3 regions of the Pseudoalteromonas sp. AS71 genome follow, and region 2 is predicted to be linked to each of the others. Evidence: predicted binding sites of a transcription regulator. Region 2 holds the regulator's gene; each other region holds the start of a gene.
What was found. Region 2 encodes sigma-54, which starts transcription at its own class of promoters, with help from an activator protein. Its sites were predicted from a motif close to GTTGGCACGNNNNTNGNNT; they were not measured.
Positions count from the first base shown of each region.

Region 1: glnA (glutamate--ammonia ligase) is a predicted target of sigma-54. The motif match lies at 2,087-2,105, and genes of this name have one in related genera.
Region 3: WNY98_RS17680 (EF-hand domain-containing protein) is a predicted target of sigma-54. The motif match lies at 1,417-1,435, and genes of this name have one in related genera.

Region 1 is NZ_JBBMQZ010000014.1:39,635-42,922, reverse strand. It holds gene typA (translational GTPase TypA) at 1-1,653, opposite strand, end outside; gene glnA (glutamate--ammonia ligase) at 2,161-3,288, shown strand, end outside.
Region 2 is NZ_JBBMQZ010000001.1:49,416-52,703, reverse strand. It holds gene lptB (LPS export ABC transporter ATP-binding protein) at 1-505, shown strand, start outside; gene WNY98_RS00290 (RNA polymerase factor sigma-54) at 575-2,074, shown strand; gene hpf (ribosome hibernation promoting factor) at 2,101-2,388, shown strand; gene ptsN (PTS IIA-like nitrogen regulatory protein PtsN) at 2,393-2,845, shown strand; gene rapZ (RNase adapter RapZ) at 2,864-3,288, shown strand, end outside.
Region 3 is NZ_JBBMQZ010000027.1:11,151-14,438, reverse strand. It holds gene WNY98_RS17690 (TrkH family potassium uptake protein) at 1-359, shown strand, start outside; gene WNY98_RS17685 (flagellar brake protein) at 392-1,051, shown strand; gene WNY98_RS17680 (EF-hand domain-containing protein) at 1,516-1,728, shown strand; gene WNY98_RS17675 (calmodulin) at 1,867-2,079, shown strand; gene WNY98_RS17670 (EF-hand domain-containing protein) at 2,159-2,374, shown strand; gene trkA (Trk system potassium transporter TrkA) at 2,440-3,288, opposite strand, start outside.

The sequences.
Region 1 (3,288 bases), on a different contig from region 2:
ACCAGATGCACGTACGTTAGTTAACTGCTTGCCTTTAAGGGCGTTAACTGTAAGGTCGTTATCACGGTTATGAATACCGATAACCATACCTTCGTATACTTCAACACCGTGACCGATGAATAAACGGCCGCGTTCTTGTAAGTTGAATAATGCGTTAGTAAGTGCTTTACCCGTTGCGTTTGCAATCATTACGCCGTTCTTACGAACACCGATGTCGCCACCTTTGTGAGGACCGTAATGATCGAACGTATGGTACATAAGACCAGAACCCGAAGTAAGCGTCATGAAATCAGTTTGGAAACCAATTAAACCACGGCTAGGGATCATGAAATCTAAACGCATACGGCCTTTGCCATCTGGAGTCATGTTAGTAAGTTCACCTTTACGTAGGCCAACTTGTTCCATAACAGAACCCTGGTGCTCGTCTTGACAGTCAATAGTTACTGTTTCAAACGGTTCTTCTAGAACGCCATCAACAGTACGTAAGATAACTTCTGGACGAGAAACTGAAAGCTCGTAACCTTCACGACGCATGTTTTCGATTAAGATACCTAGGTGTAATTCACCACGACCAGAAACACGGAAGCTATCTGGGCTAGCAGTATCTTCAACGCGAAGTGCTACGTTGTGTACTAATTCTTTGTCTAAACGCTCACGGATGTTACGTGACGTTACAAACTTACCTTCTTTACCACAGAAAGGTGAGTTATTTACAGAGAATGTCATTGTTACAGTTGGCTCATCAACACTTAGTGGTGGTAATGCTTCAACGTTTCCTGGGAAACAAACTGTGTCAGAAATCTTAAGCTCACCAATACCTGTTACAGTTACGATGTTACCAGCGTAAGCTCTATCAGTTTCGATACGTTCAAGACCTAGGTAGCTTTGTACTGCGCCAATTTTACCATTACGTGTAGTGCCATCAGCACTGATAATAGTAACTTGTTGGTTAGGAGCAACAGAACCACGTTTAATACGACCAATACCAACTACACCAACATAAGAGTTGTAATCTAGTTGAGAAATTTGCATTTGGAAGTCACCTTCAGGATCTGCATCCGGTGGTGATACTTCTTCAACGATCATCTTGAACATAGGTTCCATGTTTTCAGATGGCTCGTCTAAATCTAGCGTTGCCCAGCCGTTGATAGCTGAAGCGTAGATTACTTTAAAGTCTAACTGTTCGTCAGTTGCGCCAAGGTTGTCGAATAAATCAAAGATTTGATCCATAACCCAATCAGGACGTGAACCTGGCTTATCAATTTTATTGATAACTACGATTGGCTTTAAGCCTTGCGCGAATGCCTTTTGCGTAACGAAACGCGTTTGTGGCATTGGACCTTCTTGAGCATCAACAAGTAATAATACTGAGTCAGCCATCGAAAGTACGCGTTCAACTTCACCACCGAAATCGGCGTGTCCCGGGGTATCTACGATATTGATATGGTAGTCGTTCCAAGAAATGGCTGTGTTTTTAGCCAAAATGGTAATACCACGTTCTTTCTCAATGTCGTTTGAGTCCATCACGCGCTCTTCGTTACCGCCGCGTGTTTCTAATGTACCTGATTGCTCAAGTAGTTTGTCAACCAGAGTTGTTTTACCGTGGTCAACGTGCGCGATAATCGCTATATTTCTTAACTTTTCGATGCTCATATATTTACTCAGAGAAATTAAATTCTCAATGATCCTGCAAGATCTACGCACTCATCCACGCTTTCGCGAGATGTCCCAGCATAGGATTTAAAAGGGCGCATATTATCCCTCATTAATGACATGGATGAAAGTTTATCCAATACATATTTTAAAACTTTCTCAATACTTTTACTAAGTATCTGTTTTTTATATGACAATTATATGAATTAAATTTCAATTATTTTTCAAAAAACCCTCTTTTTGACTATTTTTCCGATCTTTTTGTTACTCTTTTGCATTTAGGTTATGCTAATTCCAGCTGATTAAATTAACAACAAATTACGCTCTGTAAATTTTGCACCGAAATGGAATATTTACGCACCAAAATAGTGCATTTATATATTCCATTTTGATGCAATGATATTTTTTTAATTTATAAACAGCCAGTTACAATAATGGCACAAAAACAGCTTAGTAAATATCAAAGCAATTATGCAGCAATAACAAAACCCAATAGTTGGAGGACACATGTCACAATCGGTTTTAGATTTTATTAAAGAAAATGACGTTAAGTTCATTGATTTACGCTTTACTGACACTAAGGGTAAAGAACAACATGTTTCTATTCCTCATCACCAAGTTGATGAAGACTTTTTTGAAGACGGTAAAATGTTCGACGGCTCTTCAATTGCAGGCTGGAAAGGCATAAACGAATCAGACATGGTATTAATGCCAGTTCCTGAGTCAATCAAACTAGACCCTTTCACTGAAGAAGCTACATTAATTTTACGTTGTGACGTAGTAGAGCCTTCTACATTACAAGGTTATGAGCGCGACCCGCGTTCTGTTGCTAAGCGCGCTGAAGATTACATGCGTTCTACAGGCATTGCAGACACTGTTTTATTTGGCCCTGAGCCAGAGTTCTTCGTATTTGACGATGTTAAATACAAATCAGATATGTCTGGTTCTATGTACAAAATTGATTCTAAGCAAGCTGCTTGGAACTCAGATAAAGAATATGCAGATGGCAACACTGGTCACCGTCCAGGTGTTAAAGGCGGTTACTTCCCTGTTGCTCCTGTTGATGACTTCCAAGATTGGCGTTCAGCTACGTGTCTAGTTCTAGAAGAAATGGGCCAAGTAGTAGAAGCACATCACCACGAAGTAGCAACAGCAGGTCAAAACGAAATCGCTACTCGCTTTAATACAATGGTATTAAAAGCGGATGAAATCCAAGAAATGAAATATGTTATCCATAACATGGCTCACTTATATGGTAAAACAGCAACGTTTATGCCTAAGCCAGTTGTTGGTGATAACGGTTCTGGTATGCATTGTCACCAGTCTTTAGCTAAAGACGGTGTTAACCTTTTTGCTGGCGATAAGTACGGCGGTCTTTCTGAAGATGCACTTTACTACATTGGCGGTATCATTAAGCATGCTAAAGCAATTAACGCTTTTGCAAACGCATCTACTAACTCGTACAAACGTTTAGTACCAGGTTTTGAAGCACCAGTTATGCTTGCATACTCTGCACGTAACCGCTCTGCATCAATCCGTATCCCAGTGGTTCCATCTGAAAAAGGTCGTCGTATTGAAGTACGCTTCCCGGATCCAACAGCTAACCCATACCTTGCTTTCTCAGCAATGCTTATG
Region 2 (3,288 bases):
TCGTGCTAGATTAGGCATAGGCTACTTACCACAAGAGTCATCGATTTTTAGAAAGCTGACTGTTTATCAAAACTTAATGGCCATTTTAGAAACGCGCAAAGAACTAAATAAACAAGCCAGAGAAGACACGCTCAATAACTTATTAGATGAATTTAGCATACAACACATTCGTGATAGCCAAGGTATGGCATTATCGGGGGGAGAACGTCGTCGTGTAGAAATAGCACGAGCGCTGGCAGCAGATCCTAAATTTATATTACTGGATGAACCGTTTGCCGGTGTTGACCCTATTTCGGTATTAGATATAAAGAAAATAATAGAACATCTTAAAAATCGTGGGATTGGTGTATTAATTACCGACCATAACGTAAGAGAGACCCTTGATGTTTGTGAAAAAGCCTACATTGTTTCTCATGGGGAGCTGATTGCATCAGGTACTCCAGAACACGTATTAAATGATAAAACAGTACGCGATGTTTACTTAGGCGAGCAATTTAGGCTGTAACATTTACGCCATGTCTTTAAGCATCTGCTAGTATTAATTATAACAACATAAAAGGATTGTTAGAGATACATGAGGCAATCACTACAGCTGCGCATGGGCCAGCAACTTACAATGACTCCACAGTTGCAACAAGCTATTCGTTTGTTGCAACTCAGTACATTGGATCTCCAGCAAGAAATACAAGAAGCTCTCGACAGTAATCCACTATTAGAGGTTGAAGAGGCAGACTATTCCGAAGACGCTGCTGGTAAAAACGAGCAAAAAGCTGATACCGATGACATAACTGTTAGCGCATCTGCTGATGATGCTCCGAGCGAATACGAACAAGATACTGGTGAAGCACTTGCAAAAGACACGCTAAGTGACGACATGGCTATGGATGTCAGTTGGGATGAGTACATGAGTGCCGCTCCTGCAGCCTCATCAGGTCCAATGCCTGAAGACGAATCAATATACCAAGGCGCCTCTACTGAAACGCTCCATGAGTATTTAATGTGGCAATTACAACTAACGCCATTTAGCCCTACAGACGAAGCTATTGCTATTGCTATTGTAGAAGCTGTCGATGATTCAGGTATTTTAACACTAAGCTGCGAAGAGATTTTAGAAAGCTTTAATCAAGAAAACGAAGATGATAACGAAGTCGAACTTGATGAAATTGAAGCGGTATTAAAACGCATCCAACTGTTTGATCCTGTTGGTATTGCTGCACGTAGTTTACAAGAGTGTTTGTGTATTCAGCTTAATCAATTTGATAAAGAAACACCTTATATTAATGAAACGAAAATGATTTTAACCGAGCATATTGATCTATTAGCAGCTCGCGACTATCGTACATTAATGAAAAAAACTAAGCTCAAAGAAGAAGAGCTTAAAGAAGTAATGACACTAATACATACTCTCAACCCAAAACCTGCAGATACTATTGTAAGGGAAGAATCTGAGTATGTTATTCCTGATGTGTCAGTTAAAAAAATTAAAGGCCGCTGGGTTGTCGAATTAAACCCAGATAGCATGCCTAAAATTCGTGTTAATAGCCAATACGCAGCAATGTCTCGCACTGTAAAATCAAGTGGCGACAGCCAGTTTATTCGCTCACATTTACAAGAAGCTAAATGGTTTATTAAAAGCTTAGAAAGTAGAAACGACACGCTATTAAAAGTTACTAATTGTATTGTTAAGCAACAACAAGGCTTTTTTGAACATGGCCCTGAAGCCATGAAACCAATGGTTTTAAATGATGTTGCTGAAATGGTAGAAATGCACGAATCGACAATTTCGCGTGTGACTACTCAAAAGTACATGCATACACCCCGTGGTATATTTGAGCTTAAATATTTTTTCTCAAGCCATGTAAGTACTGAAAACGGTGGTGAATGTTCATCTACAGCAATACGTGCGCTTATCCGAAAATTAATCGCAGCAGAAAACTCAGCAAAACCATTGAGTGATAGCAAAATAGCGGATATATTGGCTGAGCAAGGAATTAAAGTAGCGAGACGTACAATCGCAAAATACCGCGAATCTCTTGCTATTCCACCGTCAAATCAGCGTAAAAGTCTGATTTAAGACGCTAAACTAAGAGGGTAATGCTTATGCAACTAAACTTAACTGGTCGTCACGTAGAATTAACCGATTCACTAAGAGACTATATTAATACTAAATTTGCGAAGCTTGAAAGACACTCTGATCATATTAATAATGTTCATGTCATTCTCGATGTAGAAAAATTAAATCAAAAAGCAGAAGCCACAATACACGTAAGCGGTGCTGAGCTATTTGCCTCTACAGAACATCAAGATATGTATGCCGCTATTGACTCGTTGATCGACAAGCTCGATCGCCAAGTAATCAAACACAAAGAGAAGCTTGCTCGACACTAATATGATGAAATTAAGTTCACTTATATGCCAGGACTGCAGCAAAGCTGCGGTCCTTTTTAATAGCAAAAAAAGAATTTTAGAGTTCATTAGCGAACTTGCTCACGACAAACTTCCGTATTTACCGCAACAAGATATTCTTAATGCTTTAATGAGCAGAGAGAAATTAGGTAGTACAGGTATAGGGCGTGGCATTGCTATTCCTCATGGAAGAATGAGCGGTGCAGAAGAGCCTTTGGCTTTAGTGCTCGTTAGCGAAACTCCAATAAACTTTGATGCAATCGATAATCGCCCTGTTGATATTTTTGTCGCACTCATCGTACCAGATGGCGATAACCAGCAGCACTTAAAGACTCTAGCAACCATTGCTGATAAACTAAACAACAAAGATTTTTGTAAACAGTTACGCAGTGCAAAATCTGATACTGAGCTTTACCAAGTTATTGTCGATCAATCATAGTTTTATAAAGGGTGTTAAATGGAGTTAATTATCATAAGCGGCCGTTCTGGTTCTGGAAAGTCGGTTGCTTTACGCGTTGTAGAAGATTTAGGCTATTATTGCGTAGATAATATTCCAGTTAACTTGCTTCCTTCATTAGTTCGCAGTGTGTCTGATAGCTACGATAAAATTGCTGTTAGCATTGATGTGCGAAACATCCCTAAAGAGCAAGATGAATTTAACGATATTCTTGAATACTTACCAGGCTTTGCAAATCCTACGTTATTTTATTTAGATAGCGACGATCAAACGTTGATAAAACGCTTTTCAGAAACACGCAGGTTACACCCACTATCAATTGACTCGCTGCCTCTTGATTTAGCCATCAAAAAAGAAAAAGAATTACTTGATGTATTAATCACCCGCGCCGACTTTATGATAGACACAACTGATTTAAGCGTTCA
Region 3 (3,288 bases), on a different contig from region 2:
AGGGTGTACGTGAGCTTAATCGTTTGGTGCATCCTCGTGCCATATATTCAATCAAGCTGGGTCGAAAGGCGTTGCCAGATAAAGTAGTAGAAGCCGTATGGGGCTTTTTCTCTGCGTATGCATTGGTATTTATTATTATTATGTTAGCGCTTATGGGCACGGGTATGGATAACATAACTGCATTCTCAGCCACTGCGGCTTGTTTAAATAACTTAGGCCCAGGTTTAGGGGATGTAGCCTCGCATTATGGGGCTATAACCGATGGTGCTAAATGGTTGCTTACCATTGCAATGGTGTTTGGCCGCTTAGAAATATTTACTTTATTAGTGCTATTTACGCCTACATTTTGGCGTGGGTAAAAAGCCAATAAATTCATCATTGGGAAAGGGATATGCCAACAAATTTAGAAAAGCTAAAGCATATAGGTGTAGGCAGCTTAGTCGACCTAGAAATATTAACACCTACAAGCAGTAAGCGTGTTAAAACTGAATTAGTTGGTTTACTCGATAAACAGTTCATTATTTTAAACTATCCTAATGCCAAGCGTTTGCCGGCCGCGACTGACTATTTACGAGATGGCGTAATGGTTGTTGTAAGAGCGCTTATTGAAGGCAGTGGTGGGCAAGTTATAGCGTTTCGCCAACAAATTATGTCGGTAGCTTCTCACCCGGCTAAGCTCGTGTTTATTAACTACCCTAAGCAAGTGCAGTTATTTTCACTACGCTCGCAAACGCGAATACCTACCTTGCTACCTGCAAAACTAAAACTAAGTGACGACAGGGTACTTGAAGGCCTTATTAAAGATATTTCACTTACCGGTGTAATGTTTGATATTAGAGGCGATCAGCAAGTTGAAAGCATTAAAGATATGCAATGCACTGTCATACTTAATAGCAGCGATAAAGACTTTGAAGGTGAAGTTTGCAGTGTTAAAGAGCATGCCGAAGGTGTGCACTGTGGGATTAAGCTACTAGCAAGCGAGGATGAAATGAAAACCTTTATGAAAGAGCATTTTATAGACCCTTCTGCACTCGAACCTACCGTCGAATAAATAGCTTTCGCTTATTTGCAACAAAAAGGCGTTTTATGTCAGTGCTTATAAAATATTTTTTATTATTTTCATAATTAAAAATATTATTAATATAAAACAATACATTAAGTTTTGTTTTTGGCAGCTTATTTTGTGTTATTAAATCTACCTCGTTAAAATTTATCTCAATTACTCTTTAAAACCACTCATTTTAAAACCATGCATTTAAAAATGTATCTTTTTATATAAACATAACTATATGTTTTTAATCGTTTTAATATATCCACTATAAAGTGCGTTGCTAAAAGGCAACAGTAATTACTTTAAAAACCCCTTCTTTTTATGCCTTTTACATTTAACTATCTGAAACTTAATAGCTTTTAAATGTTGGCATCTAAGTTGTAATAGTCTAGGTGTACTGAACGAAATCGTGATTCAAAGTGAAATACTTAATCGCACACACATAAATTTGAAGGATACATATTATGAAAAGCATTAATAAAACTTTAGCACTTATCGCATTAGCATCATCTTCAGCCGTTTTTGCTGCAACAGACTTTGACACACTTGATGTTGATGGCAGTGGCACAATCAGCCAAGCAGAAGCATCAGTAGATGCGAAGTTAATGAGCATGTTCTCAGAGCTTGATACTGACCAAAATGGTGAGTTATCAAAAGAAGAATTTTCAGAAGCATAATTTAAAAGTATTTGTCCTGAGTTGCCAAAGACAACCTAAGTAGGCAAGGAGCTTACGAAAGAGGATAACAAGGAAGTGAAAATTACGTTTTAAGTTAAACGAAGCAATTTTTTTGATAGAACATTGAAGGATTAAGTTATGAAACATTTAAATAAAGCATTAGCACTTATCGCACTAGCATCTTCTTCAGCTGCATTTGCAGCATCAGATTTTGACAGTCTTGATATCGATGGTAGCGGCACAATTAGCCCAAGCGAAGCTGCAGTAGATACAGACTTAATGGCTGAATTTATTGAGCTAGATACCGACGGTAGCGGTGAGCTTTCTAAAGAAGAGTTCGCTAATTACTAATTAATCTTTTTCAGGTTAAACATTTTTTCACAGTCAGGGATCTTTGAAAAGGACTTCCCATCTTACTAGGAATATTATTATGAAAACATTAAATACAACACTTGCAGTTATCGTTTTAGCATCTTCATCAGCAGCATACGCAGCAGTCGATTTTTCTTCTTTTGATGCAGATGGCGATGGCGTAATCTCAATGGAAGAAGCAAAGGTTAACCCTCAGCTTGTAAAAATCTTTGATGATTTAGATACCGATGGAAATGGTGAGATTTCTAAAGAAGAGTTTTCAAAAGTACAGTAAGCAAACGCTTCATACTCCACTAAAGCCGCCTTAGTCAGCGGCTTTTTTGCGTTTAAAAACAATGATTATAGGAATATAGCGCTTACTTGGAAGAGCTTTTCTACAACGGTAATATGTTTTTTGTCGATTAAAAACATGATGACATGATCGCCCGACATAATAATTGTATCGTCGTGGGCTATCAGCACATCGTCATTACGTACTATTGCCCCAATAGTTGTTCCTGCAGGAAGTTTTATATCGGCAATCGCACGACCAACCACTTTAGATGTGTTTTCATCACCATGAGCAACGGCTTCAATGGCTTCTGCTGCGCCTTTACGCAGTGAATACACGTTAACAATATCACCACGGCGTACGTGCGTTAATAGCGCAGATATAGTGGCTTGTTGTGGTGATATGGCAATGTCTATTTCGCCGCCTTGGACTAAATCTACGTAGGCACCACGCTGAATAAGTACCATGGTTTTTTGTGCGCCCATACGTTTAGCAAGCATGGCTGACATAATGTTAGCTTCATCGTCGTTGGTTACGGCAATAAATACATCGACTTGTTCAATATGTTCTTCTGAAAGAAGTTCTTGATCAGATGCGTCACCACAAAAAACGACCGTGTTATCGAGCATTTCTGAGAGTTGTTCAGCGCGTTCTTTACTGCGCTCAATTAATTTAACGGTGTGGTTTTTCTCAAGTGAGCGGGCAAGGCCAGCGCCAATGTTACCGCCACCAGCTATCATAATTTTTTTGTAAGAGCGTTCAAGCTTTTGCAGCTCGTTCATTACTGCGCGTATATGTTTTGTAGCGGCAATAAAGAATACTTCATCATCTGCTTCAATAACGGTTGTACCTAATGGTTTTATTGCTTTACCTTGACGATAAATAGCGGCAACACGAGTTTCTACATTAGGGATGTG